Regions from separate parts of the Paucibacter sediminis genome, predicted to be linked through region 1. Evidence: riboswitches for the same ligand, from Rfam matches in the RefSeq annotation. Region 1 holds a riboswitch; each other region holds the start of a gene.

Region 1 (10,052 bases):
AGCGCATCAGCAAGGACGGCGATGCGCCGCAGTTCGGCGCCGGCAGCGAGGCCCTCTATCTGACCCGCCACAGCTTTACCAACGAGGTGGACTCGGCGCACAAGCTGGTGCGCGTGAACCTGGCGGACCGGCAGGAGACCGAGATCGCCAAGAGCGAGTTCGCGAGCGAATACGCGGTCTCGCCCGACGGCCGCTGGCTGGGCTTTGCTGAGCGCTTCCACGCCTATGTGATGCCGCTGCCGCAGACCGGCAAGTCGATCAGCGTCGGCCCCAAGGCCGAGGCCCTGCCCGTCAAACAGCTGGACGTGAATGCGGGCGAGTACCTGCATTGGTCGGGCGACAGCCAGACCCTGCGCTACACCCTGGGCGACGAGCTCTTCAATGTGCCGGTGGTGGACGGCAAGCCCTCGGAGACCGGCATCAAGATCGGCTTCAAGCAGGCCGCAGACAAGCCGCGCGGCAGGCTCGCCATCAGCGGCGCGCGCATCGTCACGATGAAGGGCGACGAGGTCATCGACGACGGCGTGATCCTGGTGGATGGCAACCGCATCGCCGCGATCGGCAAGCGCGGCGAGGTGCAGGTGCCGGCCGATGCGCTCGCCATCGACGCCAAGGGCAAGACCGTGATCCCCGGCCTGATCGACGCGCATTGGCATGGCGGCATGGGCGAGAGCCAGATCATCCCGCAGCAGAGCTGGGTCAACTACGCCTCGCTGGCCTTCGGCCTCACCACCATCCACGACCCCTCCAACCGCACCAGCGACATCTACACGCAATCGGAGATGCAGCGCGCCGGCCATGTGGTGGCGCCGCGCATCTACTCCACCGGCACCATCCTCTATGGCGCCAAGGCGGATGTGACGGCCATCGTCAACAACCTGGACGACGCCCTCACCCACCTCAAGCGCCTCAAGGCCGGCGGCGCGATGAGCGTGAAGAGCTACAACCAGCCGCGCCGCGACCAGCGCCAGCAGATCATCGAAGCGGCGCGCCAGACCGACATGATGGTGGTGCCCGAGGGCGGCTCGCTGTTCCAGCTCAATATGACCCAGGTGGTGGACGGCCACACCGGCGTGGAGCATGCCTTGCCGGTGGCCAAGGTCTACGACGATGTGAAGCAGCTCTGGAGCCAGACCCAGGTGGGCTACACGCCGACGCTCAACGTCGGCTACGGCGGCCTGGACGGCGAGCATTACTGGTACGCCACCACCGAGGTGTGGAAGCACCCGATTCTTTCGCAGTTCGTGCCGCGCTCGGTGCTGGAGCCGCGCAGCGTGCGCCGCCTCACCGCACCGCTGGAAGACTTCAACATCATCCAGGTGGCCAAGACCGCCACCGAGCTGGAGCGCGCCGGCGTGCGCACCAATATCGGCGCCCATGGCCAGCGCGAGGGCCTGGGCGCGCATTGGGAGATGTGGATGTTCGGCCTGGGCGGCATGAGCTCGCTGGAAGCGATCCGCAGCGCCACCCTGAACCCGGCCCGCTACCTGGGGCTGGACAAGGACATCGGCTCGCTCGAGGCCGGCAAGCTGGCCGACCTGGTGATCATCGACGGCGATGTGCTGGGCAATATCCGCAACAGCGACAAGATCAGCAATGTGATGCTGAACGGGCGCCTGTACGCGCTGCCCTCGATGAACGAGGTGGGCCTGCGCAGCAAGGCGCGCAAGCCCTTCTTCTTCGAGGGCGCCGGCGTGCACACGCCCATCGACACCGAGATGGTGTCGCATGGGCATGAAGGCGACTGAACGTCAGCGGCGCTGCATCACCAGCTTGTTGGGCCCCTGCAGCAGGGTCAGCTGGCTGGCGCGGCCCTCGCTGAGCACGAAGTCGAGCTTGGCGTCGACCTGGGCGACGTAGAGGTTCAGCGGCGTCGTGGCCTTGAGTTCGAAGGCCGGCTGGCCCGGCGCTTGGCCGCGCAGCACGCCCTGCTCGTCCCTGAACACCTTGATCTGGAACTGCGGCGACTGGTACTCGCCGATCAAGGCCTGCTGCTGTTCGGGTGAGAGCGCGATCGTCGTCACGACGGGCAGGTCGCCACTGCGCTTCCAGTCCTCGGCCGCGCCCTCACCGTCCTGGTAAAGCGCCAACGCGACGACCTTGCCGGCGCCATCGCGCTGGGCCTTGAAGCGCGCCACGCTCATCTCGAAGGCAAACTCGTCGGGCCCGACCGGCAGCAGCGCCACCGGCCGGCCGCCACCGCGCGTGGACATCAGGCGGCCGTCCTGCACGGCCAGCATGCGCGTCTGCTTGTCGTCGAGGGCATAGACGCCTTCGAAGGCCTTGAGCTGCGCGGCCGTCATCGCGATGGGCTGCAGCTCCGCGTATTTGTGGCCGATCGCGAAGGCGCCGAGCTTGCGCGACAGCAGGTCCAGATTGAGCCCCGGGCCGGTCGAGTTGCGCAACAGCACCACGCTGGTCTGGGTCTGCGGCATGTAGGCGAGCGAGGAGACGAAGCCGTTGATGCCGCCGCCATGCTGGTAGAGGGTCTGGCCGCGCAGCGTCTGGCTGGCGATGCCGAAACCGTAGTTGGCCGCGCTGGCCTTGCCCTCGGGCGTCACCATGCGCGCGTAGCTGGCGGGCGACAGCAGCTTGCCGCCGTGCAGCAGCCGGTTCCAGCGCCAGAGCTCATCGACGGTGGAGACAAAGGCGCCGGCCGCATGCGGCTGGGTCATGCTGATCATGTTGTCAACGATCACGCCCTGGGCCGGATCGGCGCCATAGCCGCTGGCCATGCCCTTGATGACGCGCGTCTCGCCGGGATAGCCGGTGCGCGCCAGCTGGTTCGGCGCCAGCATGGCCTCGTTGATGTACTGATGCCAGGGCTTGCCGGTGATCGCCTCGATGACGGCGCCCACCAGCACATAGCCCGAGTTGTTGTAGAGCCAGCCCTGGCCGGGCGCGAAGTCCGCCGGCTGGTTCTTGAACTCATCGATCAGCTGCGCGGTGCTCAGTTCGCGCCGCACCGGGTTGGCCATATAGCCCGGGATGCCGGTGTAGCTCTTGATGCCCGAGGTGTGGTTGAGCAGCTGCAGCAGGCTGATCTTGTCGCCCTGCGGGTAGGCGGGCAGGTATTTGGCGAGCGGATCGTCGAGCCGGGCGCGCCCCTCGTCGATCAGCTTCAGGAGCGCGGCGGCGGCGAACTGCTTGGTCACCGAACCGATGCGAAAGGCCTGGTCGGGCGAGAGCGGCACGCCCAGCTCCAGGCTGGCCATGCCGCGCGCACCGCGGTACAGCACGTGCTCGCCGCGTGCGACCAGAATCGCCACGCCCGGGCCGTCGCGGCCAAGCTTCTGCTCGTCGAGCAGTTGTTCGGCGTAGGCGGCGATGCTGGGCCCATCGGGCAGGGTCTGGGCGCTGGCCGGCGAGATCAGGCCGGCAAGGAACAGGCTGCCGAGCAGGGCCTGGCTGCTGACGGGGCGGACATGGCGGCGGGTGTCGAGCACGGGCGGGCTCCTCGGTGGTTTTTGAGGAGCGCAGCATGCCCCTGCGCCATGCCCGGATCAAAGCCGCGGGCGACGAAGCGCAGCGACCGCGGGATGAACCGTCAACAAGGCCGACCGGGCCGCTCAGCCGAGTCTCACCGGCACGAAGATCTTCTCCTTGCCGCGCTGCACCAGCAGGGCCACCGACTTCTCCGCGCCGGCCACCACCGAGCGCACCTGCTCGATGCTGCTGACCGGCGTGCCATTCACCGCCAGCAGCACATCGCCGGGGCGCACGCCGGCCTGTGCGGCGGGGCCGCCGGCGTCCTCCACCACCAGGCCCTCGCGCAGGCCGGACTCGCGCTTTTCCTCGGGCTGCAGCGGGCGCAGCGCCAGCCCCAGCTTGCCCTGGGCCGGGCCTGCCTCGTCGCTGCTGGCCACTTGCGCGCCCTTGTCGTTGGCATCGCCGAGCTTGGCGCTGATCTCCTCGCGCTTGCCCTGGCGCCAGATCTCCAGCTTGGCGCTCTCGCCCGGCGTGGCCAGGCCCAGCAGGGTGGGCAGGTCGGTGCTGGCGACGATCGCCTGGCCCTTGAACTTCAGGATCACATCGCCCGGACGCAGACCGGCCTTGGCGGCGGGCCCGCCCTCCTCCACGCTCGCCACCAGCGCGCCCTCGGGGCGCTCGAGCTTGAAGGAGTCGGCAAAGCTCTGGTTCACGTCCTGGATGGTCACGCCCAGGCGCGCATGCTGGGCCTTGCCGCCGTTCTGGATCTGCTGGCGCACCCGGTTCGCGAGCTCGATCGGGATCGCGAAGGACAGGCCCTGGTAGCCGCCGCTCTGGCTGTAGATCTGCGAGTTGATGCCCACCACCTCGCCGCGCGCATTGAAGAGCGGGCCGCCCGAGTTGCCGGGGTTGATGGCCACGTCGGTCTGCAGGAAGGGCACGAAGTTCTCCTGCGGCAGCGCGCGGCCCTTGGCGCTCACCACGCCGGCGCTGACGCTGTTCTCGAAGCCATAGGGCGAGCCGATCGCCAGCACCCATTCGCCCACACGCAGATCCTTGGTGGAGCCGAGCTGCACGGTGGGCAGGCCCTTGGCCTCGATCTTGATCACCGCCACATCGGTCTTGGGATCGGCACCCAGCACCTTGGCGCGGAACTCGCGGCGATCGGTGAGCTTGACGGTGACCTCGCTGGCATCGCGCACCACATGGGCGTTGGTGAGGATCACGCCGTCGTCGCTGACGATGAAGCCCGAGCCCTGGCCGCGCGTGGGCATCTCGCGACCTTCAGGGGCGCCCGGCATGCCGGGCACGCCGAAGCGGCGGAAGAATTCGTAGAAGGGATCGTTCGGGTCCAGCTGCGGCTGCTGGCCGCGCCGCATCGATGTCTTGACGCTGCCGGTGACGCTGATGTTCACCACCGCGGCGCCCTGGCGCGCGGCGATCTGGGCAAAGTCGGGAAAGCCGGCGGGGGCAGGTGTTGCCACCGGGGCCGGCCCTTGCGCGCTGGGCGCGGCGCTGGCCAGCAGCTCGCTGGCAGGCGTCGCGGCTTCGGCGGGGGTGGCCGAGGTCTTGATCGCCACCGCGCCGCGCATCGCTGCGGCACCGCCGGCGGCGCCCAGCACCCCGGCGGTCACCAGCGCCCACACGAGGCGCTTGGCCGGAACCATGGTTTCGCTGACTTGCTTGGTGTTCATGAGGAAGCCTCCTGAGAGTGAGTTGACGCGATGGCCGAACTTTGCTCTCGGAGACTTAGACCTCACTTAATGCGCGGCAGCCTGAGTTCCACCCGCAGGCCGCCCAGCGCCGCCGCCTCGCCCAGCGTGAGCCTGGCGCCATGGCGCTCGGCGATCGCCTTCACGATGGCCAGGCCCAGGCCGCTGCCGCTGGCCTGCTGCGCGTCGGCGCTGCGGTAGAAGCGATCGAACACGCGTTCGCGCTCGGCCACCGCAATGCCGGGGCCGCTGTCCTCCACCACCAGCAGGGCCTCGTCGGGCGTGGCCAGCAGGCTCACGTCCACGCGCCCGCCTTCCGGGCTGTATTTGACGGCGTTGTCCAGCAGATTGCGCAGCAGCATGCGCAGCGCCTGGGGCTCGCCCCGCACCTGGGCGGCATCGCAACGCGTCAGGCCCAGGTCGATCTGGCGCGCCGCGGCGGCATCGCTGATGTCCACCACCGCATCCTTGCAGAGCTGGTCCAGCGCCAGCGGCTGCGCCAGCTGCTGGGCCTCGCCCGGCGCCTGCTCGCGCGCCAGCGCCATCAGCTGTTCGATCAGATGGCTGGCGCGCTCGATGCCGCTGGCCAGGCGCCCGATCGCCAGTGCCTGGCCGGGTGCATCGGGCGCGCGCTGCAGCGATTGCAGCTGCAGCTTCAATGCCGCCAGCGGTGAGCGCAGCTCGTGCGCCGCATCCGCAATGAAGTGCTGCTGCGCCTCGAAGGCCTGGCGCACCCGGCCCAAGAGCGAGTTGAGCTCGTCCACCAGGGGCTTGACCTCGGCGGGCAGCTCCTCGCTGGCCACCGGCGAGAGATCGTCGACCGCGCGCGCGGCCAGCTGGTCGCGCACCTTGGCCACCGGCTCCAGTGAATGGCTCACCACCCACCACACCACCAGAGCCAGCAGCGGCAGCATCAGGGCGATGGGCGCGATGGTGCGAAAGGCCAGCTGGCCGGCCATGCGCTGGCGCACCGCCAGGTCCTGCGCAACCTGCACCACCTGGTAGCGCGTCTGCAGCGAGAACACGCGGAAATGCTTGCCGTTGGCGTCCAGGTTCGAGAAGCCCAGCACCGCGCGCTGCGGCAGCAGGGCTTCACCCGGAGAGCGGAACATCGGTACGCCATCCAAGCCCCAGACCTGCACCATGAAGTCGTAGCTCTTCTGGTCGCCCAGCGGCAGGCTCACCGTGCCGCTGCCGACGCTGCCCTGCAGGGAGAAGGCCATCTGCTGCATGTGGTAGTCGAAGATCTCGTCGGCCTCCTGCAGCGCGGTGCGGTAGGCGCTGCCGCCCTGCACCAGGGCCGAGAGCGAGAAGGCCAGCAGCAGGAAGGCGATCAGGCGGTAGCGCAGGGAGCGGGGAAACAGCATCATTCCTTGGGCACCCGGTAGCCCACGCCGCGCACGTTCTGGATCAGCGCCGCACCCAGCTTCTTGCGCAGGCCGTGGATATAGACCTCCACCGCATTGCTGCTGATCTCGTCCTTCCAGCTGTAGAGCTTTTCCTCCAGCTGCTGGCGCGACAGCACCATGCCCGGCCGCGCCAGCAGCGGCTCCAGCACCGCCCATTCGCGCGCCGACAGCGTGACCTGCCGGCCCTCGGCCACCACCTCGCGGGTGGCGGGGTTGATGCTCACGCCGCGGTGTTCGTAAACCGGCTCGGCGCGGCCGCTGGCACGGCGCAGCAGCGCGCGGATGCGCGCCAGCAATTCATGCAGCTCGAAGGGCTTGAGCACATAGTCGTCGGCGCCGGCGTCCAGCCCGGCAATGCGCTGCTCCAGTGCGTCGCGGGCGGTGGCGATCAGCACCGGCATGACCTGCTTGCGCGCCCGCAGCGCGCGCAGCACGCTCATGCCATCGCGCTTGGGCAGGCCCAGGTCCAGGAGCACCAGGTCGTAGTTCTGTGCCTGCAGGGCCGCGTCGGCCAGTTCGCCGTCGCGCACCCAGTCGACCGCATAGCTTTCGGCGCGCAGCAACTCGAGCAGTTGCTCGCCAATCATCGGGTCGTCTTCCACCAGCAGCAGTCGCATGCCAAGTCCTCTTGCCGGATTTACGGGGAAGTGAGATTTTCCATGCACGGCAAGGCCGGCCATTAGACGAGACTTAATTTGCTCGCCCGGCCCCAAAACCATGGCTACAATCCGCGCCGTCAGGAGAGAGCTTTCCACGCAAAGCCGCCGAAGGCGCAGAGGCACTGGTGATCCCACGCTTCGAACGCTCAGGCAAAAGGACTGACAAGACGCCTCGATGCAGGCGTTCCTCACTGGAGAGAGGCGGGTCTTTGTTGAACTCGCCCACCGAAGGGGCAAGCTGTCGGCGATACGCCGGTGGTCAATCTCTCAGGTACCAAGGACAGCGAGGGCATATCCCCCACCATCGGTCTCAGGACCGGGTGGGCTTTCAGAATGCCCTCGGAGTAAGTCCCTTGTCCGCCGATCTCAAGACCACCCCCCTGCACGCTCTGCACATCGAACTTGGCGCCAAGATGGTGCCCTTTGGCGGCTACGACATGCCGGTGCAGTACAAGGAAGGCATCCTCGCCGAGCACAAGCACACGCGCACGGCGGCCGGCCTGTTCGACGTTTCCCACATGGGCCAGCTGCGCCTGGTCGGCGCCGATGCCGGTGCCGCACTGGAAACGATCGTGCCCGTCGACGTGATCGACCTGCCGGTGTTCAAGCAGCGCTATGCGCTCTTCACCAATGAGCAGGGCGGCATCCTCGACGACCTGATGCTGTGCCGCCGCCCCGACGACATCTTTGTGGTGGTGAACGCCGCCTGCAAGGAGCAGGACACCGCGCATCTGCAGGCCAAGATCGGCGGCCGCTGCGAGGTCATCAGCCTGCCCGAACGCGCCCTGCTGGCGCTGCAGGGCCCGCAGGCCGTCACCGCGCTGGCGCGCCTGAACCCCGAGGTGGCCAAGCTCACCTTCATGACCGGCGGCTTCTTCAATCTGGACGGCATCGAGACCTTCCTGACCCGCTCGGGCTATACCGGCGAAGACGGCTTCGAGATCTCGGTGCACAACGACCAGGCGGTGGCGCTGGCGCGCAAGCTGCTGGCCCAAGCCGAGGTCAAGCCCATCGGCCTGGGCGCGCGCGACACCCTGCGCCTGGAAGCCGGCCTTTGCCTGTACGGCCACGACATCAATACCGAGACCACGCCGGTGGAAGGCGCGCTGACCTGGGCGATCCAGAAGGTGCGCCGCGCCGGTGGCGCGCGTGCCGGCGGCTACCCCGGCGCCGCGGTGATCGACGGCCAGCTCGCCGGCGGCGCCAGCCGCAAGCGCGTGGGCCTGATCAGCGCCGAGCGCATGCCGGTGCGCGAAGGCGCCAAGGTGGTGGACGCCGAGGGCAAGGAACTGGGCGTCGTCACCAGCGGCTCGCTGGGCCCCACGGTGGGCAGCCCGGTGGCCCTGGCCTATCTGCCCAGCAGCCACACGGCGGTGGGCACGCCGGTGTTCGCCCTGGTGCGCGACAAGCGCGTGGCCATGAGCGTGGCGCCGACGCCCTTCGCACCGCATCGTTATTTCCGCGGCTGATCCCGCCATTCTTTGGACCCCCTGGTCTTTTCTCCCAACATTCGGAGCACACCATGAGCAACATCAAGTACACGCCTGACCACGAGTGGGTCCAGATCGAAGCCGATGGCACCGCCACCGTGGGCATCACCGTTCATGCGCAAGACGCGCTGGGCGATGTGGTGTTCGTGGACCTGCCCAATGTGGGCCAGAGCTATGCCGAGAAGGAAGTGGCCGGCGTGGTGGAGTCGGTGAAGGCCGCCGCCGACGTCTACATGCCCGTGGATGGCGAGATCACCGCCGTCAACGAAGAGCTGCGCAACGATCCCTCGCTGGCCAACACCGACCCGCTCAAGAGCGGCTGGTTCTTCAAGGTCAAGCTGAGCAACCCCGCCCAGCTCGACGCGCTGATGGACAGCACCGCCTACGACGAGCTGGTCAAGAACAGCTGATCCCAGCCGTTCACAGCAAAGCAGAAAGAAAGCGGGCACGGAGTGCCCGTTGTTGTATTGAAAACCGGTGCCCCGGCCACCAGCCCGGGCGCCTGAGGATTGCGCCATGTTGATGTCTGCCCTGAAGCCGCTCGGTGAGCTCGAGAACGCCGCCGAATTCCAAGCCCGCCATATCGGCCCCGATGCGGCCGATGAGGCGGCGATGCTGTCCGTGATCGGCGCGGCCTCGCGCCGCGCGCTGATCGAGGCCATCGTGCCCGCCAGCATCAAGCGCAGCCAGGGCATGCAACTGCCGGGCGTCGCCACCGAAGCCCAGGCGCTGGCCGAATTGAAGGCCGTGGCAGCCAAGAACAAGGTGCTGAAGAGCTATATCGGCCAGGGCTATTACGACACCCTGACCCCCGGCGTGATCCTGCGCAACATCCTCGAGAACCCCGCCTGGTACACCGCCTACACGCCCTACCAGGCCGAGATCTCGCAAGGCCGCATGGAAGCGCTGGTGAACTTCCAGACCATGGTCACCGACCTGACCGGCATGGCGATCGCCAACTCCTCGATGCTGGACGAGGCCACCGCCGCCGCCGAGGCCATGACCCTGGCCGCGCGCGTGGGCAAGAGCAAGTCCACGGTGATCTTCGTCGCCGACGACGTGCTGCCCCAGACACTGGAGGTGCTGCGCACCCGCGCCAAGCCGCTGGGCTTCAGCGTGCAAGTGGGTGCCGCCGCCGAGGCCGGTCAGAGCGAGTGCTTTGCCGCGCTCGTGCAATACCCCGGCGTGAGCGGTGAAGTGCGCGGCCTGCAGGCGCTTGCCGATGCGGTGCACGCCCAGGGCGGCCTGCTGATCGTCGCGGCCGACCTGCTGGCACTGACGCTCCTGAAGGCGCCCGGCGAGCAAGGCGCCGACATCGCGGTGGGCACCACCCAGCGCTTCGGCATGCCGATG
Region 2 (10,052 bases), 2.1 Mb from region 1:
GCGCCGCCACGAGCTGCGCCTCGACGCCACGCCCCCGCCCGCCTGGGGCGAGCGGCTCTCGCTGCGCGGCCAGTTCACCCAGTCGCTGCTCAAGCGTCCCGGCGATCTGCAGCATTGGAGCGGCTCGCTGTTCGCCGACCTGCCGCGCGCCGACGTGCGCGAGCTGCGCCGCTACCTGGACCTGCCCTTCGAGCTCAGCGAGGGCGATGGCGCGCTGCGCGCCTGGCTGGAGATCAAGCAGGGCCAGAGCCAGGCCGCCACCCTCGATCTGGGGCTGCGCGCCGTCAAGCTCAAGCTGGGCAAGCGCATCGAGGCGCTGGAGCTGGCGCAGATCGCCGGCCGGCTCTCGATGCAGCGCAATGCGCAAGGCCTCAGCTTTACCGCGCGCCAGCTCGGCTTCGAGGATGGCGAGGGCCTGGTGTGGCCGCGCTCGGACTGGTCGCTCTCGCTGCGCACGCGCCAGGCCTCCCAGGTGCTGGGCGCCGAGCTGGGCGAGCTGCTGGGCGGCGAGCTGACGGCCCAGCAGATGGACCTGGGCCTGGCCGCGCGCATCATGGCGCGCCTGCCGGTGCCGGCGGCCGCGCACCAGCTGGCGCAGGAGATGGCGCCCAGCGGCCGCGTCAGCGCCTTCAGCGCGCGCTGGGAGGGCGCGCCCGAGGCGCCGCAGAGCTACCGCATCAAGGGTGCGCTGGACCAGTTGAGCCTGGCCGCCGGCGTGCCGGCCGACGCGCACGGCGCGGCCCGCCCGGGCCTGGCCGGGGCGCAGCTGCAGTTCGATGCCACCGAGAAGGGCGGCACGGCGCGGCTGGCGATACGCGACGGCATGCTGGACTTTCCCGGCGTGTTCGAGGAGCCGCGCATCCCCCTGCAGACGCTCAGCGCCGGGCTGGACTGGCGCATCGAGGCGCGCAAGGACGGCGGCCCGCCCCAGGTGGAGCTGCGCGTCAGCGAGCTGCGCCTGCAGAACGAGGATGTGAAGGCCGAATTCGAGGCCACCTGGCGCACCGGCGCCAAGCCCGGCAGCGGCCGCGGCGCGCGCCTGCCCGGCAGCCTGGACCTCAGCGGCCGCATCGACCAGGCCCCCGCCAGGCGCGTGGTGCGCTACCTGCCGCTGGTGGTGGGCGAGACCGCGCGCGCCTATGTGCGCGATGCCATCCGCGGCGGCGAGGCGCACCAGGTGCAGGCGCGCGTGCGCGGCGACCTGGCCGATTTCCCCTTCGACGGCCCTCATGGTGTGGGAGGTGCTGGCGCAGGCATCTTCCGCATCAGCAGCCAGGTGAAGGACGTGGAGCTGGCCTATGTGCCCAGCCACGCCGCCACCGAGACCAGCCCCGCCTACAACTCGCCCTGGCCGGTGATGGAGCAGCTCAATGCCGAGCTGATCTTCGAGCGCGGCAGCATGCAGATCCGCAAGGGCCGCGCCAAGGTGCTGGGCTACGAGCTCTTCAACGTGAACGGCGGCATCCCGGATCTGGCGCACCAGGCCCAGCTGGAGATGGACGGCCAGGGCCGCGGCCCCATGGCCGAGCTCTTGCGCTTCATGCGCAGCTCGCCGCTCTCGGAATGGACCTCGCATGGCCTGGACGCCGCCAGCGCCAGCGGCAACGCCAGCCTCAAGCTGGGCCTGAAGATCCCGCTGCTGGATGCCAGCAAGTCCAGCGTCAAGGGTCAGGTCTTGCTGGCCGGCAACGAGCTGCGCCTGCGGCCCGATGTGCCGCTGTTTTCCAACACACGCGCGCGCATCGATTTCGACCGCAAGGGCGTGCAGCTGCAGGCCGCCGGCGCACGCGTGCTGGGCGGCGAGGCCCTGTTCGAGGGCGGCAGCCAGGCCGATGGCAGCCTGCGCTTCAGTGCCCAGGGGCAGCTGAGTGCGGAGGCGCTGCGGCGCGCCAGCGAGCTGGGCCTGCCCAGCCGTCTGGCCCAGTTCATGAGTGGCTCGACCGGCTACAAGCTGGAGCTGGGTTTCGTCAAGGGGCAGACCGAGTTCAACCTCGGCAGCTCGCTGCAGGGCCTGGCGCTGGATCTGCCGGCGCCGCTGCGCAAGGAGGCCGACAGCACGCTCAACCTGCGCCTGCAATCGCGGCTCTTGCCGGTGAATGGGAATGAAAGCGCCACGCGCGACGAGCTGCGCCTGGAGCTGGGCAACCAGCTGCAAGCGCATTACCAGCGCGAGCTCGGCGGCGAGAGCGCGCAGGTGCTGCGCGGCGCGCTGAGCGTGCTGGACAACCTGCCGCCGCTGCCGCCCAGCGGCGTGCAGCTGCAGGCCAATCTGGCCAGCTTCGATGCCGACGCCTGGCTCGCCACCGCGCAGCGCCTGCTCGGCCCGGTGAGCCTGGAGAACATGGACAGCGGCTACGCGCCCAGCCAACTGGCCCTGCGCGCGCAGAGCTTCAAGGCCGCGGGCCGCCAGGTCTCGCGCCTGGTGGCGGGCCTGAGCCGCGCGCCCGAGCAGAACGGCTGGCGCGCCACCATCGACGCCGAACAGCTGAGCGGCTATCTGGAGCTGCGCCAGGCGCGCGCCGGCCAGCCCGGCCGCGTCTACGCCCGCCTGGGCCGCCTGGCCCTGCCCAAGAGCGAGGCCGATTCGGTGCTGCAGCTGCTGGAGAAGCAGCCCAGCAGCGTGCCGGCGCTGGACATCGTGGTGGAGGACTTCGAGCTGCGCGGCAAGAAGCTGGGCCGCCTGGAGATCGATGCCCAGCTGGTGGGGCCGACGCGCGAATGGAAGCTCGCCCGGCTGCAGATCAAGCACCCCGACGCGTTGCTCAACGCCACCGGGCAATGGGTGGCCGAGCCTGGGCAGAGTCAGCGCCGCACCCTGCTGGACTGGCAGCTGGACGTCAGCGACGGCGGCAAGCTCCTGCAGGCGCTGGGCCAGGGGCAGATCCTGCGCGGCGGCAAGGGCCGCCTGAACGGCCAGCTCGGCTGGCAGGGCTCGCCGCTGAGCCCCGACTACCCCAGCATGGGCGGCCAGCTGCATGTGGCGCTGGACGCCGGCCAGTTCCTGCAGGCCGAGCCCGGCGTGGGCCGGCTGCTGGGCGTGCTGAGCCTGCAATCGCTGCCGCGCCGCCTGCTGCTGGACTTCCGCGATGTGTTCTCGCAGGGCTTTGCCTTCGACAGCTTCACCGGCGACCTGCGCATCGAGAAGGGCGTGGCCCATACCAGCAATCTGCGCATGGTGGGCCTGCAGGCGGCGGTGCTGATGGAGGGCCAGGCCGATCTGGCCGCCGAGACCCAGGATCTGCGCGTGCTGGTGGTGCCCGAGCTCAACGTGGGCGGCGCTTCGCTGGCTTATGCGGCCATTAATCCGGCGATCGGCCTGGGCACCTTCCTGGCCCAATGGCTGTTGCGCAAGCCCATGGCAGCGGCCGGCACGGAGGAATTCCATGTCACCGGCATGTGGGATGCGCCCAAGGTCGATCGCATCGAGAAGTCCGAGCGCAAGCCGCCCGAGGAGGCGGCATCAGGAGCAGCACCATGAAGCTGGCAGCGATACAGATGGTCTCGGGCCCCGAGGTGGCGGCCAATCTGGCGCGTGCGCGCCATTGGATGGAGGCCGCCCGCGCCCAGGGCGCCGAGCTGGTGGCCCTGCCCGAGTATTTCTGCCTGATGGGCACGGCCGACGCCGACAAGTTAGCCATCGCCGAGGCCGATGGCGAGGGCCCGATCCAGGCCATGCTGAGCCAGGCGGCGCACGAGCTGGGCCTGTGGGTGATCGGCGGCACCCTGCCGATACGCAGCGCGCGGGCCGACAAGGTGCGCAATGCCTGCTGCGTCTATGCCCCGGACGGCCGTCGCGCGGCGCGCTACGACAAGCTGCACCTGTTCTGTTTCGACAATGGCCGCGAGCGCTATGACGAGGGCCGCGTGCTCGAGCCTGGCGACGCGCCGGTGACGCTGCAGGCCGGGCCGCTCAAGCTCGGGCTCTCGGTCTGCTACGACCTGCGCTTTCCCGAGCTTTACCGTGCCATGGGCGTGGGTGGCCCCTGCGACCTGCTGGCCGTGCCCGCGGCCTTCACCTACACCACCGGCCAGAAGCATTGGGAGCTGCTCTTGCGCGCTCGCGCGGTGGAGAACCTCGCCTATGTGATCGCGCCGGCCCAGGGCGGCACGCATCCCAACGGCCGCCGCACCTGGGGCCACAGCATGATCGTCGATCCCTGGGGCGAGGTGCTCGCCTGCCTGCCTGAGGGCGAGGGCCTGGCCATCGCTGAGCTGGACGCGCCGCGCATGGCCGCCCTGCGCGCCCAGCTGCCGGCCCTGCAACACCGCCGACTTTGATCGAGGAGCACGCCATGCAACGCCGCACATCACTCTTGGCCCTGCTGGGGGCAGGTCTTGCGCTCGCCGGCTGCGGCACGCCCGCCGACCCCGAGGGCATGCGCCTGAGCGTGGCCGACGGCCTGCAGCTGCGCGGCTGGGTGCCCGAGGCGCTCAAGCAGCAGGTGCAGCTGGGCCAGGTGCTGGGCGGCCAGCCGACCGGCCGCCTGTGGGGCTCCAAGATCGGCGACGAGGCGCTGCGCGTGGCGCTGCAGGAATCGCTCAAGGCCGCCGGCATGCTGGCGCCGCAGCCCCAGGGCGGCCGCTACGAGCTGCGCGCCGCGCTGCTGGCGCTGGAGCAACCCGCGGTGGCGGTGGGCGACGCCCGCGTGGCGCTGACGATGGCCTATGAACTGCTGGACAAGGCCAGCGGCAACAAGCTCTACCAGCGCGAGCTGCGCAGCGTGCATGTGGCCGAGTTCGGCGACGCCATGCTGGACCAGAACGAGCGCCTGCGCCTGGCCAACGAGGGCGCGCTGCGCAAGAACATCAATGCCGCGCTGCGGGAGCTGCTGGAGCTGCGCTACTGAGACGCGCCTGCGCCGGCTGCGGCTGGCCCAGCCAGGCTTGCCGCGTGGTCTGCAGGAGTTGATGGAGAGTTTGGGCCTGAATATTGTTCATGGCCCCAGTGTCGGGGCGCTTGATGACAGGCCGTTGAAGGCCGTGCAGGGCGGGGCGCCTGAGCCGGGGGGGGCAGGCGCTCGCCCGGCACGGTCTGGCCACCGTGCCGCCCGCATCTGCTCAGCGCACGACGCCGAGCTCCTCGCGCTGTCCGCGGTTGAAGGTGTAGAGCGTCAGTGCACCGTTCTTGATATCGCCCTTCTCGTCGAAAGCGACGGTGCCGATGACGCCGGGGTAGCTGATCTTCTGTAGCACCGGCAGGTACTTGGCCGGTTCGGCCGATCCCGCCTTGACCATCGCCTCGGCCATCACCTTCGTGGCATCGTAGGTGTAGGGCGAGTAGATCTGGACCTCGATGCCGAACTTCTTCTTGAAGTCGGCCTTGAACTTGTCGAGCGCCGGCCGCTGTGCCGCGTCAACGCCACCAGCGATCGCGCAGACCACTTGGCCGTCGGGCACCTGGCCCGAAGCCAGCTTGGGCAACTCGGCGGTGCAGATGCCGTCGCCGCCCATGAACTTCGACTGGATGCCCAGCTGCTTCATCTGCCGCAGCATCGGGCCGGCCACCGCGTCCATGCCGCCGTAGAAGATCACGTCGGGCTTGGCCGCCTTGATGCCGGTGAGGATGCCCGTGAAGTCGGTCGCCTTGTCGTTGGTGAACTCACGTTTGGCGATCGTCGCGCCGGCGGCCTTCGCGGCCTTCTCGAACTCGCTGGCAACGCCCTGGCCATAGGCGGTGCGGTCGTCGATGACCGCAACGGTCTTCGCCTTCAGCGTCTGTGCAGCGTAGCGGCCCAGCGTGCCACCGAGCTGGGCGTCGTCGGCGACCATCCGGAAGGTCGTCTTGAAGCCCTGGCGGGTGTAGCGCGGGTTCGTCACCGACGGCGCAATCTGCGGGATGCCGGCGTCGGCGTAGATGCGCGCGGCAGGGATTGCGGTGCCCGAATTCAGGTGGCCGACGACGCCGTTGACCTTGTTGTCCACGAGCTTCTGCGCCGCGGCAGTGCCTTGCTTGGGGTCGCCGGCGTCGTCCTCGGCCAGGAGCACGAAGCGGGCCGGGCGGCCGCCGATCTGCAGACCCTTGGCGTTCAATTCCTCGATCGCCATGCGGACACCGCTTTCGTTGTCACGCCCGAGGTGTGAGGCGGGGCCGCTGAGTGCGGCGACATGGCCGATCTTGACCACGAGGGGCTCCGCTGCGTGCGCGGACATGGCGAGGCAGGCCAGGGCGATGCCGCCGAGGCGTGATGGGGTAGGTTTCATGAAATCTCTTTTGTCGACGTCGGTGGGTCAAGTGACGCCACCGGACCGCGGTGGTCGTCGCCCCCTCTGTTGCTGACACCTGAGAGATTCGTGCGGCCCCCCGGGGGCCAGACTTGCTCCTTCGGCGTACCGGCGGACGTCAGGCAGCCGGCAACTCTGCAGAGTTCATCCGCGACATCGGTCCGTTTGCCTGAGAGTTTCCGGGGCGGTTGCTCCTTCGGCGCCGCGCGGGTGGCACGCGGACTCTCCCGACGTCGCTCGGGCTCGTGGCCGGCAAGACGGTCGACAGGCGACCTCGGTCTTGCGGTGAAGTTGATGACTATACCTGAGGCAAGGGTTAACCCTTGTTTTGGCCGCCTCAGCGCCTTCCGAACATCATCTGCCGCGCCAGCGCGCGCTTCAGCGGCGGGGCGGCCTGCAGCGCGGCCAGCGCCAGGCCGCGTGCGCCCGGCAGGCCGGGCCAGCGCCAGGCGAAGCTGCGCGCCAGGAAATCGGTGGCGGCGATCATGCTCCAGCGGTCGGGCGCACGCTGCCATTCCACGCGGCGCAGCGCGCTGTCGATCGCGCCCTCCGTGCGCAGTGCCTGCACCAGCGCATAGGCGTCGCGCAGGCCCAGGTTGAGCCCCTGGCCGGCCACCGGGTGCAGGGTCTGGGCGGCATTGCCGATGCGGATCACGCGGCCCTCCACCAGGGTGCGCTCGGCGTTCAGGCCGAGCGGGAAGCACTTCAGCGCGCCGATGCCGCGCAGCGGCGGCAGGCCCGGCGGCAGCAGGGTGTTGAGCACCGCCAGGCGCTGCGCGTCGCTGAGCGTGCCGATCTCGTCCTCGGCCTGCGGCAGGCACCAGACCAGGGCCGCGCGGCGCTGGCCGGCGCGCTCGGGCAGGGGCAGCAGGGCCAGCGGGCCGTTGCGGGTGAAGCGCTCGTAGGCCACGCCCGGCGGCGCGGCCGGGTCCAGCTCCACCGTGCCGACCCAGGCGTTCTGCGCATAGTCGCGCGCCACCGCCTTGCGGGCCTGCTCGGCAAACACGCCGCCCTCGGCCACCACGGCAAGGTCGAAGCGCTCGGCCAGATGGGCATCGCCGGCGTCGATCTCCACGCCCGATCCCTCAGGCTTGATGGCCGACACGCCCTGGCCGAAGCGCGCGGACAGGCGCTGCGGCGCGCGCGCGCAGGCTTGCAGCCAGGCGGCCTGCAGCGGCGCCACCAGCTGGCCGTAGCTGAGCACCGCGCCGAGCTGCTCCACGCCCTGCTCGCGCGCGCTGATTCTGACCTCGGGCTGGCCGCCGGCACCGAACAGCCAGGGGTGGCTGAGCGTGGGTGGGGCCTGGCTCACCTGCACCTGCAGGATCGCCTGCGCCTGCGCGGCCTGGCCCGCCTGCCAGGTGCCCAGGCGCTGCAGCAGCTGCACGCTGCCCAGCGAGAGCGCGAGGGTGCGCGGGTCGCCCGAGACATCGCGCTCCAGCGGCCGTGCGTCGAACAGGCTGATGGCCGCCTCCGGCAGCAGCTGGGCGGCCAGCAGGGCCAGGCTCAGGCCGGCCGGCCCGGCGCCCACCACGGCGAGTGACATGCGGGTCGGCGTGCTGGCTTCGGTGGGCATGGTGCGCATAGCGTATGAATTCGGAGTACGCCGGCGGGCTTTGCCGTGCGCCGCCCACTATAGCGGCGGGAGTCCGCTACGCTCTGGCCCTTCCCGATAGGAGTCCAACATATGCAATACCGTCGCCTGGGCCGCAGCGGCCTCAAAGTCTCCGAGCTCTCGCTGGGCTCCTGGGTCACTTATCACAACCAGGTCGACACCAAGGCCGCCACCGAGATGCTGGCGGCCGCCTTCGACGCCGGTGTGAACTTCTTCGACAACGCCGAGGTCTATGCCATGGGCAAGAGCGAGGTGGTGATGGGCGAGGCCTTCAAGGCGCTGAAATGGCCGCGCCTGTCCTACATCGTCTCGACCAAGTTCTTCTGGGGCATCAGCCGCGAGGCCAATACCGTCAATGCCAAGGACACGCTCAACCGCAAGTACCTGATGCAGGCGATCGACGGCTCGCTCGCGCGCCTGGGCCTGGACTTCATCGACCTGGTCTACTGCCACCGCCCCGATCCGCACACGCCGATCGAGGAGACGGTGCGCGCGATGAGCGACATGATCACCCAGGGCAAGGCGCTCTACTGGGGCACCAGCGAATGGTCGGCCGCCGACATCCGCGCCGCCTGGGAGATCGCCGAGCGCCACCACCTGCACAAGCCGGTGATGGAGCAGCCGCAGTACCACCTGTTCCACCGCCAGCGCGTCGAGCAGGAGTACGCGCGCCTGTACGAGGACCTGGGCCTGGGCCTCACCACCTGGAGCCCGCTGGCCTCGGGCCTGCTGACCGGCAAGTACAAGGCCGGCATTCCGGAGGGCAGCCGTGGTTCGCTGGAGAACATGGCCTGGATGCGCGAGCAGCTGCAGGACGCCGCCAAGAACGCCGCGGTGGCCGAGCTGGAGAAGCTGGCCGCCGAGCTGGGCGGCAATGTGGCGCAGCTGGCGATCGCCTGGGCCAACCACAACCCGCATGTCTCCACCGTGATCCTGGGCGCCAGCAAGCTCAGCCAGCTGCAGGACAACCTGGCCGCCCTGGCGCTGGCGCCCAAGCTGACGCCGGAAGTGCTGGAACGCATCGACGCCATCACCAAGCCTCTGGCCAAGTAAGGCAAGAACTGACCCCGGCCGCGTTGCACTGCCTGGGTGGCGCCGCGGGCCGCTAATATCGCGGCATGCTCGGGCGCGCCTTGATCCTGTGGTTTCTGTGCCTGCTGTGCGGCCCGGCGGCGGCGCAGCAGCCGCTGCTGGCGGAGCCGCGCTTCGATTCGGTGGGCGATGCCGGCTCGATCGCCGACGGCGTGGTGTCGGCGATCGCCCAGGACGGCAGCGGCTTCATCTGGGTCGGCACCAGCGTCGGCCTGGTGCGCTTTGATGGCTATCAAGTCAAGTCGGTGGCCATGCACAACGAGCAGCGCCGCCAGCTCGGCACCAGCTTCGTCCGCTCCATCCTGGCGGCGCGCGATGGCCGGCTGTGGGTGGGCACCGAAAGCGATGGCCTGGGCCTCTACGACCCCGCGGCCGATCGCTGGACCTTCTACCGCAGCAATGCCGCCGATCCCAAGTCGCTCGCCCCCGGCACGGTGCGGGCGCTGGCGCAGGACCGCGATGGCAGCATCTGGGTCGGCACCATCGGCGGCGGGCTGGACCGCGTCGATCCCGCCAAGGCGGTGTTCCAGCATTTCAACCGCGCCGGCGGCGGCATTCCCGACGACCGCATCCAGAGCCTCTACCTGGACCGGCGCGGCCAGCTCTGGGCCGGCACCTGGAACGGGCTGGCGCGGCTGAGCCCGGGCGGGCAGCGCTTCGAGCCGGTGTTCTCCGATGCGGCGCAGCCGCAGCAGCTGGCGGGCAAGATCATCTCGATGCTGGCCGAGGCGCCCGACGGCCGCCTCTGGGTCGGCACCCAGCAGGGCGAACTGGCCATCGTGGATCCCGTCAGCGGCGCCGGCCGCTGGCTGGCGCGTGCGCCCGCCGGCCAGGGCGGCAGCAAGTCCAGCTCGGTCTATGCGCTGGCGGCGCTCAACGACACCGAGGTCTGGGTGGCCAGCGCCACCGGCCTGGAGCTGCGCGCGGTGCAGGACGGCGCCCTGCTCAAGCAGCTGCGCCACGACGACGCACGCCCCTGGGGCCTGGCCGCCAACGATGTGCGCGTGCTGCTGCGCGACGCCGCCGGCTGGATCTGGGTGGGCAGCTATGGCGGTGGCCTGCAGCGCCACAACCCGGCGGCCACCGGGCTCTGGGTGCGACGCGCCGATGCCGACGCCGCGAG
Region 3 (10,052 bases), 1.9 Mb from region 1:
CGCGCGCAGACCCAGCACGGCTTGCTCGCGCAGCTGCCCCTGGCGTATCAGCACGGCGCCCATGGCGGGCAGTTTGTGTTCGGCCAAGGCGGCCTGCAGCAAAGCGTCCAGGCCCACGGCCGGGACGGCAGGCTGGGCGGCTGCCACTGGCTTGGCCGCCTCGGTGGCCGCTTCGCTGCCCCAGGCAGTGGTCGTGGCGGCGGCAGCGCACAGCAGGGCGGCGCGCGCGGCCAGGCCCATGATTGTCATGTTCATCATCTTGGATGGGTCGCTTGCAGAGGAGGAAGGCGCGCAGTGTCGCCAGGCACAGGCCGCCGAGCCGCGACGGAGCGACTCAGCGCCCAGCCGGTGGCATGAACTGCCGTGGCGAGCGATGCACAGTGGCTCAGGAAGCGTCGGGCTCGGGCGCACCGTCCTTCATCCAGTAGCCGCTTGCCAGCAGCTGCTCGCGCACCTGGGCGCGTGCGCGATGCAGGCGGCTCTTCACCGCCTCCAGACTGAGCCCAAGCTGCGCGGCCACCTCGGGCGCCGTCAGCTCATGCACATCGCGCAGCAGCAGCACCTCGCGATGGGCCGGGCTGAGCCGCTCCAGCGCGCGCAGCAGGTCCAGGCGCAGATCAGTGGGCAGGGTCGGCGCGCTGGGCTGCTCGGTGGGCGCCAGTTCGTCCAGATCCTCGGTCTTGCCGCGGCCGCGGTAGAGCCGGTAGCACTCGCGCTCGACGATGCGGAACAGCCAGGTCGCGAAGGTAGCCACGGTGCGCAGCGTGCCGACCTTGCGGTAGAGCTGCCAGAGCGCGATCTGCACCGCGTCCTCGGCGTCCTCGCTGCTGGCGCAGGTGCGCCGGGCAAAGCGCTTCAGGTCGGGCTGGCAAACGCTCAGCAGGCTGGAGAGCGCACCCGGGTCGCCGCGGGTGGCGGCCTCGATCAGCGGGGCTTGGGCACGGATCATGGTGGCTCAGTTCTTCAGGGCGCGGCGCCCCAGCATCGCACAGGCCGGGCAGAAGCCGACCAGGGCGGTCGAGGCCAGGGTGGCGGCGGCGGCGCCCGCCATCCAGCTCAAGGGGCCGGCACCGAACCAGCCCATGAAGACGGCCCCGCCCATGAGCAGACCCATGAGGATGCGCAGGGCGCGCTCCCAGTGCGGCAGATTGCGTTTGATGAAGAACATGTGTGGCTCGGTTTGGAAGTGATGGACACCGACCTAGAGTGCGAAGGGCCTCAAAAGGATTCGGCATTGCGAAAAGAATTCGCCCGCCCCCGGCCCGCCCCGGATGGCGCAGCGCCAGCGACTGCGCTCTACTTCCGGCATCAACAAAGCGAGAGCATGGAGCCCGGGCATGTGGCAGACGCACAGCATCAGCAACCAGGTCGATGACTACGCCGACTACAACGTGTTGGCCACCGACCCGATCCTGCGGCAGGCGCTGGCGCGCGCCGGCGCCGACTGGGCCGAGCCGGCCCTGCTCGATTTCGGCGCGCAGCTGGGCCGGCGCGAGAGCTATGCCCAGGCCGAGCTGGCCAACCGCCACGGCCCCGAGCTGAGGAGCCATGATGCGCGCGGCCGCCGCGTCGACCAGGTGGAGTTCCACCCGGCCTGGCATGAGTTCCTGGCGCTGTACCGCGGCCAGGGCCTGGTGAGCCTCGCCTTCGAGACCGAGCGCCGCGGGCGCTGGAGCGCCTTTGCCGCCGGCTTCTACCTGCATGGCCAGATCGAGGCCGGCAGCCTCTGCCCCGCCACCATGACGCAGGCCTGCATCCCGGTGCTGCAAAAGGAAGCGGCGCTGTTCGAGCGCCTGCGCGGCCAGCTCTACAGCCGCGCCTACGACCCGCGCGACCTGCCGCTGGAACAGAAGACCAGCCTCTGGGTGGGCATGGGCATGACCGAGAAACAGGGCGGCTCGGACCTGCGCGCCAACACCACGCTGGCCACCCCCCTGGGCGCGGGCGGCCGCGGCGGCGAGTACAGCCTGCGCGGCCACAAATGGTTCTTCTCGGCGCCGATGTGCGATGCGCATCTGGTGCTGGCGCGCACCGAGGCCGGGCCCAGCTGCTTCTGGGTGCCGCGCTGGCGGCCCGATGGCACGAAGAACCCCATCCACATCCAGCGCCTCAAGTCCAAGCTGGGCAACCGCAGCAACAGCAGCAGCGAGGTCGAGTTTGCCGATGCCTGGGGCCTGATGCTTGGCGAGGACGGGCGCGGCATCCCCACCATCATCGAGATGGCCGGCTACACGCGGCTGAACTGCGTGATCGGCAGCGCCGGCATCATGCGGCAGGCGCTGGTGCAGGCCCTGCACTATGCGCGCGAGCGCCTGGCCTTCGGCAAGCGCCTGGCCGAGCAGCCGCTGATGCGCAGCGTGCTGGCCGATCTGGCGCTGGAAAGCGAGGCCGCGGCGCTCCTGATGATGCGGCTGGCCCAGGCCTTCGAGCGCGGCGCGGACGCTCCCGCCGAGCGCGCCTGGCAACGCATCATGACGCCGGCCGCCAAGTTCTGGGTCTGCAAGCGCGCCGTCGAGCTGAGCGGCGAGGCGATGGAGGTGTTGGGCGGCAACGGCTATGTGGAGGAAGGCGTGCTGGCGCGCCTGTACCGCGAGGCGCCGGTGAATTCGATCTGGGAAGGCTCGGGCAATGTGATGTGCCTGGACGTGCTGCGCGGCATCGCACGCGAGCCGCAGGCCGCCCATGCCCTGCTGGACGAGCTGCAGCAGCTCGCCGGCGACAGCGCGCCGCTGCGCAGCGAACTCGCCGCCCTGCGCGACCTGCTCACGCGCACCCCGGCCGCCGACTTCGAGGCCCTGGGGCGCCAGTTCGCGCAGCGCCTGGTGCTGCTGGCCCAGGCCTGCCTGATGAGCCAGCATGCCCCCGGCGAGGTGGCCGAGGCCTTCATCGCCAGCCGCCTGCTGGACGCGCAGAGCGGGCGCGTGTTCGGTGCGCTGGACACGCGCGGCATCGCCATCGATGCGCTGCTGGCGCGCGCGCTGCCGATCTGAGTCAGAGCGCGGCGAGCGCCTCGCGCAGGGCCTGCTGGTATTGCTCGAAGCGCTGCAGGTCGTTGTGCGCCGCGCCGGGCACCAGTACCAGCCTGGCCTGCCCTTGCTGCCGCAGCAAGGCCTCGCTGTGCTGGGGTGCGATGAGGCTGTCCTGCCCGCCATGCACCAGCAGCAGCGGCGTGCGCAGCCGGGCCACGTCGGCGCCGGTGTCCAGCGGGTAGCGCAGCAGGCCCGGTGGCACCCAGGGAAAGTGCTCGCGCATCAGCGCCGACATGCTGGCGTAGGGCGATACCAGCACGGTCAGCTCCGGCCCGACCTCGGCGGCCAGCCCCGCCGCCAGACCCGTGCCCAGCGAGCGCCCATAGATCACATGCTTGAGCCCGCGGTACTGCGGCGCTACGGTGTCCCAGGCGGCGCGCACATCGGCGCGCAACTGCGCCTCGCTCTCGATATGGCCGCTGCTCTTGCCATAGCCGCGGTAGTCCAGCATGAAGAGGTCGTAGCCGGCGCGGCGATAGAAGTCGGCGTTGACGAACCAGGTCTGCAGATTGCCGGCGTTGCCGTGCAGAAAGAACACCAGGCCCTTGGGCCGGGGCAGGCGCAGATGCAAGGCCGAGAGCGTGGCTCCGGGCACGTTCAGCCGCAGGTCCTGCACATCGGCGCCGAGCTCGAAGCGATGGCCGGCGGCCAGCGGCTCGGGCTGGAACAGCAGCTGCTCCTGGCGCCAGTACAGCCAGGCCATGGCGGCGCCATAGGCCAGCAGCAGCATCAGGCCGGCCCCCAGAATGGTCTTGCGCATGCAGCATCCTCCACGCTTGCCCGCAGTCTACGCAGGCGGCGCCCCGCCGGATGCAAGACCTGGGCTACACTGGCTCCCGGATTCAGGAGAGTGCGGCCCGCCCTGCGAGCCGCCGCCGAAGGCGCAAGCTCCCATACTCGCTCAGGCCCCGTACTGGATCCGATTTCAAGCCGAATGCTGGAGAGTGCCTCATGTGCAATGCATGGGGCCGCCGAAGGAGCAAGGCGCGGGCCGCAAGCCCGGCGCCGAATCTCTCAGGCACCAAGGACAGCGGGAGCGGCGCGCCCAGGCGCACGCATCCCTTTTGGCATCACTTCCGCCAGAGACTGCACGCCTGCGCGTTCAACCCGAACGGAGTATTCGCAATGCATGTCATCGTCCTGGGCGCCGGCGTCACCGGCATCACCACCGCCTGGTATCTGCGCGCGGCCGGCCATGAGGTCACCGTGCTCGAACGCCAGCCCGCCGCCGGCCTGGAAACCAGCTATGCCAATGGCGGCCAGATCTCGGTCTCGCACGCCGAGCCCTGGGCCAATCCGGGCGCGCCGCTGAAGGTCCTGAAATGGCTGATGAAGGAGGACGCGCCGCTGCTGTTCCGCCTGCGCGCCGACGCCGCGCAATGGCGCTGGGGCCTGCAGTTCCTGCGCGAATGCACGCCCGGCCGCACCGCCCACAACATCCGCAACATCGTCAGCCTGGGTCTCTACAGCCGCGCCAAGCTGCAGAGCCTGCGCCAGGAGCTGGGTCTGCAATACGACCAGCGCAGCCAGGGCATCCTGCACTTCTACACCAGCGAGGCCGAGTTCGAGGCGGCGCAGGAGCCGGCGCGCATCATGCGCGAGCAGGGTTGCGAGCTGGACATGAAGACGCCCGACGATTGCGTGGCCATCGAGCCGGCGCTGGCGCAATGCCGCGGCAAGATCGTCGGCGGCAGCATGACGCCCAGCGACGAATCGGGCGATGCCCATGCCTTCACCCAGGCGCTGGCGGCGCGCTGCGCGGCGGCCGGCGTGCGCTTCGAGTACGAGACCCGCATCCTCGGCCTGGAACAGGGCCGGCAGGGCGTTGAGCGCGTCATCGTCGCCAACGCCGCGGGCGTGGTGAGCCGGCGCAGCGCCGACCGCATCGTGCTCTGCATGGGTTCCTTCAGCCGCCAGCTGGCGCGCGAGCTGGGCGTCTCGCTCAACATCTATCCCGCCAAGGGCTACTCGGTCACGCTGCCGGTGATCGCGCCGGCGCACAGCTACCAGGTCTCGCTCACCGACGACGAGTACAAGCTGGTGTTCTCGCGCCTGGGCGACCGCCTGCGCATCGCCGGCACGGCCGAGCTGAACGGCTACAGCACCGAGCTCAATCTGGTGCGCTGCGAGGCCATCGTGCGCCGCACGCGCGAGCTCTTCCCGCACATGACCGATGGCCAGGGTGCCCAGTACTGGACCGGCCTGCGCCCCGCCACGCCCTCCAACCTGCCCTATATCGGCGCCAGCAAGGTGGCCGGCCTGTACCTCAACACGGGCCATGGCACGCTGGGTTGGACCCATGCCTGCGGCTCGGGCGCAGCCATCGCCGACATCGTCAGCGGCCGACAGCCGGCGCTGGATTACGCCTTCACCGCCGCGACATGCAGGCCACGGCAGCTGCAGGCGGTGGCCGCCTGACAACAGTGTGGCGGCTTTGATCTGACCCCTTGCCGCCGGGCACCGCATCCTCTACGCTGGGGCCATCCCAGAAGGAGGATGCCATGTCCCCGAGCCCATCGATGCACAACGACGGAGGCGCGATGGCCTCCGACAGCCCCAACGGTAGTCGAGGGGGCGCCGGGGGGCCGGCGGCCCAGGCCGAGATCGCCAAGATCCGGACCCTGGCCCTGCTGGGCCCCGCCGGCGCGGGCAAGACCAGCCTGATCGAGGCGCTCTTGCATCACTGCGGCGTCATCACGGCGCCGGGCTCGGTGGAAAAGGGCAACACGGTCAGCGACCACGATGTGCTTGAGAAGCGCATGCAGCATTCGCTCTATGCCTCGCTGGTGCACATGAAGCACCAGGGCCTGCGCATCCACGCCATCGACACCCCCGGCGCGCCCGACTTCGTGGGCCTGGCGCTGCCGGCGCTGGAGGCGGTGGAGAGCGCGGTGCTGGTGATCAATGCGCAGAACGGCATCGAGCTGATGGCCTCGCGCATGATGGAGGCGGCGGCGCAGCGCGGCCTCACGCGCCTGATCGTGGTGAACAAGATCGACGCCCCCGGCGTCAATCTGCCGGCCCTGCTGGAACAGCTGCAGGCCGCCTTCGGGCGCGAATGCCTGCCGCTCAATCTGCCGGCCGGCGGCGGCACCCGCATCGTCGACTGCTTCTTCAACCGCGCGGGGGAGTCGGATTTCGGCTCGGTGGAAGCCGCGCACCGCGCCCTGGTGGAGCAGGTGGTGGAGGTGGACAGCGCCTTCGTCGACCGCTATCTGAACGAGGGCGACGTGGACGCCAGCGAGCTGCATGCGCCGCTGGAGCAGGCGCTGCGCGAGGGCCATCTGATCCCGGTGTGCTTCACCGCCGCGAAGTCCGACCTCGGCATCAGCGAACTGCTGGATGTGGTGGCCAAGCTGCTGCCCAACCCCTTCGAGGCCAATCCGCCCAAGTTCCTGGAGGGCGAAGGCGCCGACGCCAAGCCGCTGCAGGCCGAGCCCGATGCCGGCAAGCATGTGATCGCCCATGTCTTCAAGATCAATGCCGACCCCTACCTCGGCAAGATGGGCGTGCTGCGCGTGCACCAGGGCACGCTGACGCGCAACAGCCAGCTCTTCGTGGGCCATGCGCGCAAGCCCTTCCGCGTCTCGCACCTGTTCATGCTGCAGGGCAAGGAGCATGTGGAGGTGGACCAGGCCATCCCGGGTGATCTGGTGGCGATCGCCAAGGTCGAGGAACTGCACTTCGACGCGGTGCTGCACGACGCGCAGGAAGACGAGCACATCCACCTCGCGCCGCTGGACTTCCCCACCCCCGTGCACGGCCTGGCCATCAGCCCCTCGCGCCATGGCGACGAGCAGCGCCTGTGGGAAATCCTCAGCCGGTTGGTGGACGAGGATCCCTGCCTGAAGGTCGAGCATGTGGGCCTCACCAACGAGACCCTGGTCTACGGCCTGGGCGAGTTGCATCTGCGCATGCTGCTGGACCGGCTGCGCGACAGCTACAAGTTCGAGGTCAAGACCCAGCCGCCGCGCATCGCCTACCGCGAGACCGTCTCGGCCCCGGCCGAGGGCCATTTCCGCCACAAGAAGCAGAGCGGCGGCGCCGGCCAGTTCGGCGAGGTCTATCTGCGCATCGAGCCGCTGGAACGCGGCGCCGGCTTCGAGTTCCGCGACGAGGTCAAGGGCGGCACCATCCCGGGCCAGTTCATGCCGGCGGTGGAGAAGGGCGTGCGCCAGGCCCTGGCCAGCGGCGTGGTGGCCGGCTATCCGCTGGTGGATCTGCGCGTGGTGGTGTTCGACGGCAAGCACCATAGCGTGGACTCCAAGGAGGTGGCCTTCGTGACCGCCGGCCGCAAGGCCCTGATCGCCGCGGTGCAGGAGGCCCGGCCCCTGGTGCTGGAGCCCATCGTGCATGTGGAGATCGTCACCCCGGAAAGCGCGATGGGCGACATCACCGGCGACCTGGCGGCGCGCCGCGGCCAGGTGAACGGCACGCGCAGCGCGGTGCCGGGGCTGATCACCGTGCAGGGCCTGGCCCCGCTGGCCGAACTTGCCAGCTATCAGAGCCGGCTCAATGCCATGACCAGCGGCCAGGGGCGCTACAGCCTGGCGCTCTCGCACTACGAGGCGGTGCCGCCCAACACCCAGGCGCAGCTGATGGCGGCGCACAAGGTCAGCGACGAGGAGTAGACAGGGTCTGGCGCGACACTATCTTGCTCACCCTGGGCAACTGGGGTGAAGCCGGCTTTATCATACGCAGATGTGTTCCGCTGCCCGGGACGTCGCCCAGATCCGCTTGGACAACGCGATGCTCCTGTTTGAAGAGTTCGTTGCCGCCACCGTCAAACACGCCGATGCCGCCGCCCTGCGCGGTCTGGAGCGGCGTTTCGCGGAGCGCTTGCAGATCCAACCCAGCTATTGGAGCCAGATCAAGGGTCGCTCGCGCCAGATCGGCGAACGCCTGGCGCGCCAGTTCGAGCTCTTGTGCCACAAGCCGCAGGGCTGGATGGACCAGGAGCATGGCGCCCATGGCCAGCCCGCCGCCGCCGGCCCGGCGCCGCAGGACAGCACGCCCAGCGTGCCGCAGGATGACGACGAGCGCTTCATCGTCGGCCTGGTGCTCACCTATTACCGCCGCCATCCGCAGCGCGCGCGCACGCGCTTGCTGGATCTGCTGGGCGAGGTGCTGACGCCCGAGCCGGCGCCGCTCGGTGCGGCCAGCGCCGGCAAGCCCGTGGCGGGTCTCAAGCCGGCGGCCCTGCCGGGCCCCAAACCCGTGCCCGCCCCCAGCCCGGCGGATGAGCTGGACGCCTGGCGCCGCCTGCAACAAGGCATCGCGCCGCTCAAGCCCAAAAAGCGCTGATAACGCTGACCCCTAATTTGTTTATCAGATCCGATAAATAACACTTGCGCAAGATAATCAATCGTTTATCATTTGCGCAAGTCGCGGATGGTTCACCGCGGCGAGGCCCCTCTTTCCATTGACGCCTTGACCGGGTGCCGCTCGCCAGAGCTCACCATGCCGCCCGCGGGTCCGAACCGGCCCGCCGTGCCCCGCATGTGCCGCAGCTCCGCGCGACGCTAGCGCCCAAACCGAACTCAGCGCCAGGCTGAGTGCTCTCGTTCCCAGTTGACGCCCCGGTGGTCCGTCCGGCCGCTGCGCTTGGCATCGCCCTTGTGTTCCCCATTAACGCTGCAGCGCCGCAGTGGCGCCGCCGCATTGCCCAGGAGTTTTGCACCCATGACCCAGTTCACCTCACCGCGCCCCATGAGCCTGCGCCTGAACAAGCCGCGCAATCCGATCGTCGCGCCCAGCCTGCTGCGCCAGGCCGGACGCCATGCGCCGGGCCATCAGCGCCAGGCCCAGCGCCGCGATCTGCACAAGCAGCTGCTGCAACTCGCCAGCAGCGACAGCAGCCCCTGAATTCACCGGCAAGCCTCTGAAGAAGGCTGGTCGGGTTGGAGACCCCCCATGAGATTGACCGAATTGCGCGGCCCGCAAGATGCCGCCCAGAGTTACGAAGCCTGGCGCCAGCGCCTCGCCCCCTTGCTGCAATGGAGCAGCGCCGCCTTGCTGCGCACCGCGCGCCGGCTGGCCCGCGTGAAAGCGGCCTATTGCCAGCCCGAGCTGGAGTTGTACGCAGAGGCCGCAGCGCCCGAAGGCGCCCTGGTGGTGCCGCTTCTATCCAAGGACCCAGGCGCCCGACAGCGCAGCAAGACGCGGAGGCAGCATGTACGCGGATTGGCGTGAGCCCACCACCCGGCTGCTGCTGCGCGGCAGTGCCCTGCTGACCCGTACCGCACTGCGCCTGGCGCAGGTGCGGCCGAGGTCGGAACGTAGCATCGTGGAGTTCCATGCCGAGCGCGGCGCCGAGGGCGGCACCTTGTTTGTGAACGGCCAGCGCGTTGGCATGCTCACCGGGGTGCGCAGACTGTGACGAATGTCGCCGGAGTCCGGGCGCGCCGACGCCCGGACTCAAGCCGGCGACTGGGCTGTCGATATACGATCAACGCAAACCTCGCGATGTCGCGGGCGCGCTTGCCACCTCATATCGACATGTCGCTGCCATGAACTACGCGCCGCTCACCCAGCCCCTGCCGGACCTGGCACGTTGGACCGCGCACTTTCGTGGCGAGGAAATCCCCGTGCTGGCCCGCAGCGCCGAGCAGCTGGAGTTCTGGCGTGCCAACGAGGACGATGTGGACGCCAACAGCCTGGGCGAGGAGATTGCTTGCGATCCCCTCATGACGCTGAAAGTGCTGGCCTACGCCTCGGCGCATCGCTCCGCGCGCCTGCTGGCGGATGCCGAGACCGTCACCGCGGCCCTGGTGCTGATGGGCATCACGCCCTTCTTCAACGCCTTCGGCCCGCAGCCCACGGTGGAGCAGCGCCTGGCCGACCGGCCCGACGCGATGGCCGGCCTGCAGCGCGTACTCAGGCGCGCCGAGCGTGCCGCGCGCTTTGCGCTGGGCTTTGCCGTGCACCGCACCGATCCGGATGCGGCGGTGATACACAGCGCCGCGCTCTTGCATGACTTCGCCGAGATGCTGCTGTGGTGCTATGCGCCCGACCTGGCGCTGG

The links. Region 1 has a riboswitch for glycine ahead of gcvT (glycine cleavage system aminomethyltransferase GcvT). Riboswitches for the same ligand answer to the same signal wherever they lie in the genome.
Region 2: linked by a shared signal. The riboswitch ahead of PFX98_RS04885 (branched-chain amino acid ABC transporter substrate-binding protein) and the one ahead of gcvT (glycine cleavage system aminomethyltransferase GcvT) in region 1 are both predicted to bind glycine.
Region 3: linked by a shared signal. The riboswitch ahead of PFX98_RS04040 (D-amino acid dehydrogenase) and the one ahead of gcvT (glycine cleavage system aminomethyltransferase GcvT) in region 1 are both predicted to bind glycine.

Annotation. Positions count from the first base shown of each region.
Region 1 is NZ_CP116346.1:4,284,278-4,294,329, forward strand. It holds gene PFX98_RS19880 (amidohydrolase family protein) at 1-1,748, shown strand, start outside; gene PFX98_RS19885 (serine hydrolase domain-containing protein) at 1,752-3,446, opposite strand; gene PFX98_RS19890 (DegQ family serine endoprotease) at 3,570-5,123, opposite strand; gene PFX98_RS19895 (ATP-binding protein) at 5,186-6,508, opposite strand; gene PFX98_RS19900 (response regulator) at 6,508-7,167, opposite strand; glycine riboswitch at 7,278-7,381, shown strand; glycine riboswitch at 7,391-7,503, shown strand; gene gcvT (glycine cleavage system aminomethyltransferase GcvT) at 7,563-8,678, shown strand; gene gcvH (glycine cleavage system protein GcvH) at 8,732-9,109, shown strand; gene gcvP (aminomethyl-transferring glycine dehydrogenase) at 9,216-10,052, shown strand, end outside.
Region 2 is NZ_CP116346.1:1,065,311-1,075,362, reverse strand. It holds gene PFX98_RS04900 (YhdP family protein) at 1-3,478, shown strand, start outside; gene PFX98_RS04895 (carbon-nitrogen hydrolase family protein) at 3,475-4,278, shown strand; gene PFX98_RS04890 (hypothetical protein) at 4,293-4,847, shown strand; gene PFX98_RS04885 (branched-chain amino acid ABC transporter substrate-binding protein) at 5,059-6,201, opposite strand; glycine riboswitch at 6,370-6,462, opposite strand; gene PFX98_RS04880 (FAD-dependent monooxygenase) at 6,560-7,798, opposite strand; gene PFX98_RS04875 (potassium channel beta subunit family protein) at 7,910-8,890, shown strand; gene PFX98_RS04870 (ligand-binding sensor domain-containing diguanylate cyclase) at 8,956-10,052, shown strand, end outside.
Region 3 is NZ_CP116346.1:879,371-889,422, forward strand. It holds gene PFX98_RS04015 (serine hydrolase domain-containing protein) at 1-258, opposite strand, end outside; gene PFX98_RS04020 (RNA polymerase sigma factor) at 386-949, opposite strand; gene PFX98_RS04025 (YgaP family membrane protein) at 956-1,168, opposite strand; gene PFX98_RS04030 (isovaleryl-CoA dehydrogenase) at 1,338-2,990, shown strand; gene PFX98_RS04035 (alpha/beta hydrolase) at 2,992-3,789, opposite strand; glycine riboswitch at 3,863-3,955, shown strand; glycine riboswitch at 3,957-4,070, shown strand; gene PFX98_RS04040 (D-amino acid dehydrogenase) at 4,155-5,447, shown strand; gene fusA (elongation factor G) at 5,570-7,660, shown strand; gene PFX98_RS04050 (hypothetical protein) at 7,779-8,333, shown strand; gene PFX98_RS04055 (hypothetical protein) at 8,712-8,894, shown strand; gene PFX98_RS04060 (hypothetical protein) at 8,943-9,221, shown strand; gene PFX98_RS04065 (hypothetical protein) at 9,202-9,408, shown strand; gene PFX98_RS04070 (HDOD domain-containing protein) at 9,539-10,052, shown strand, end outside.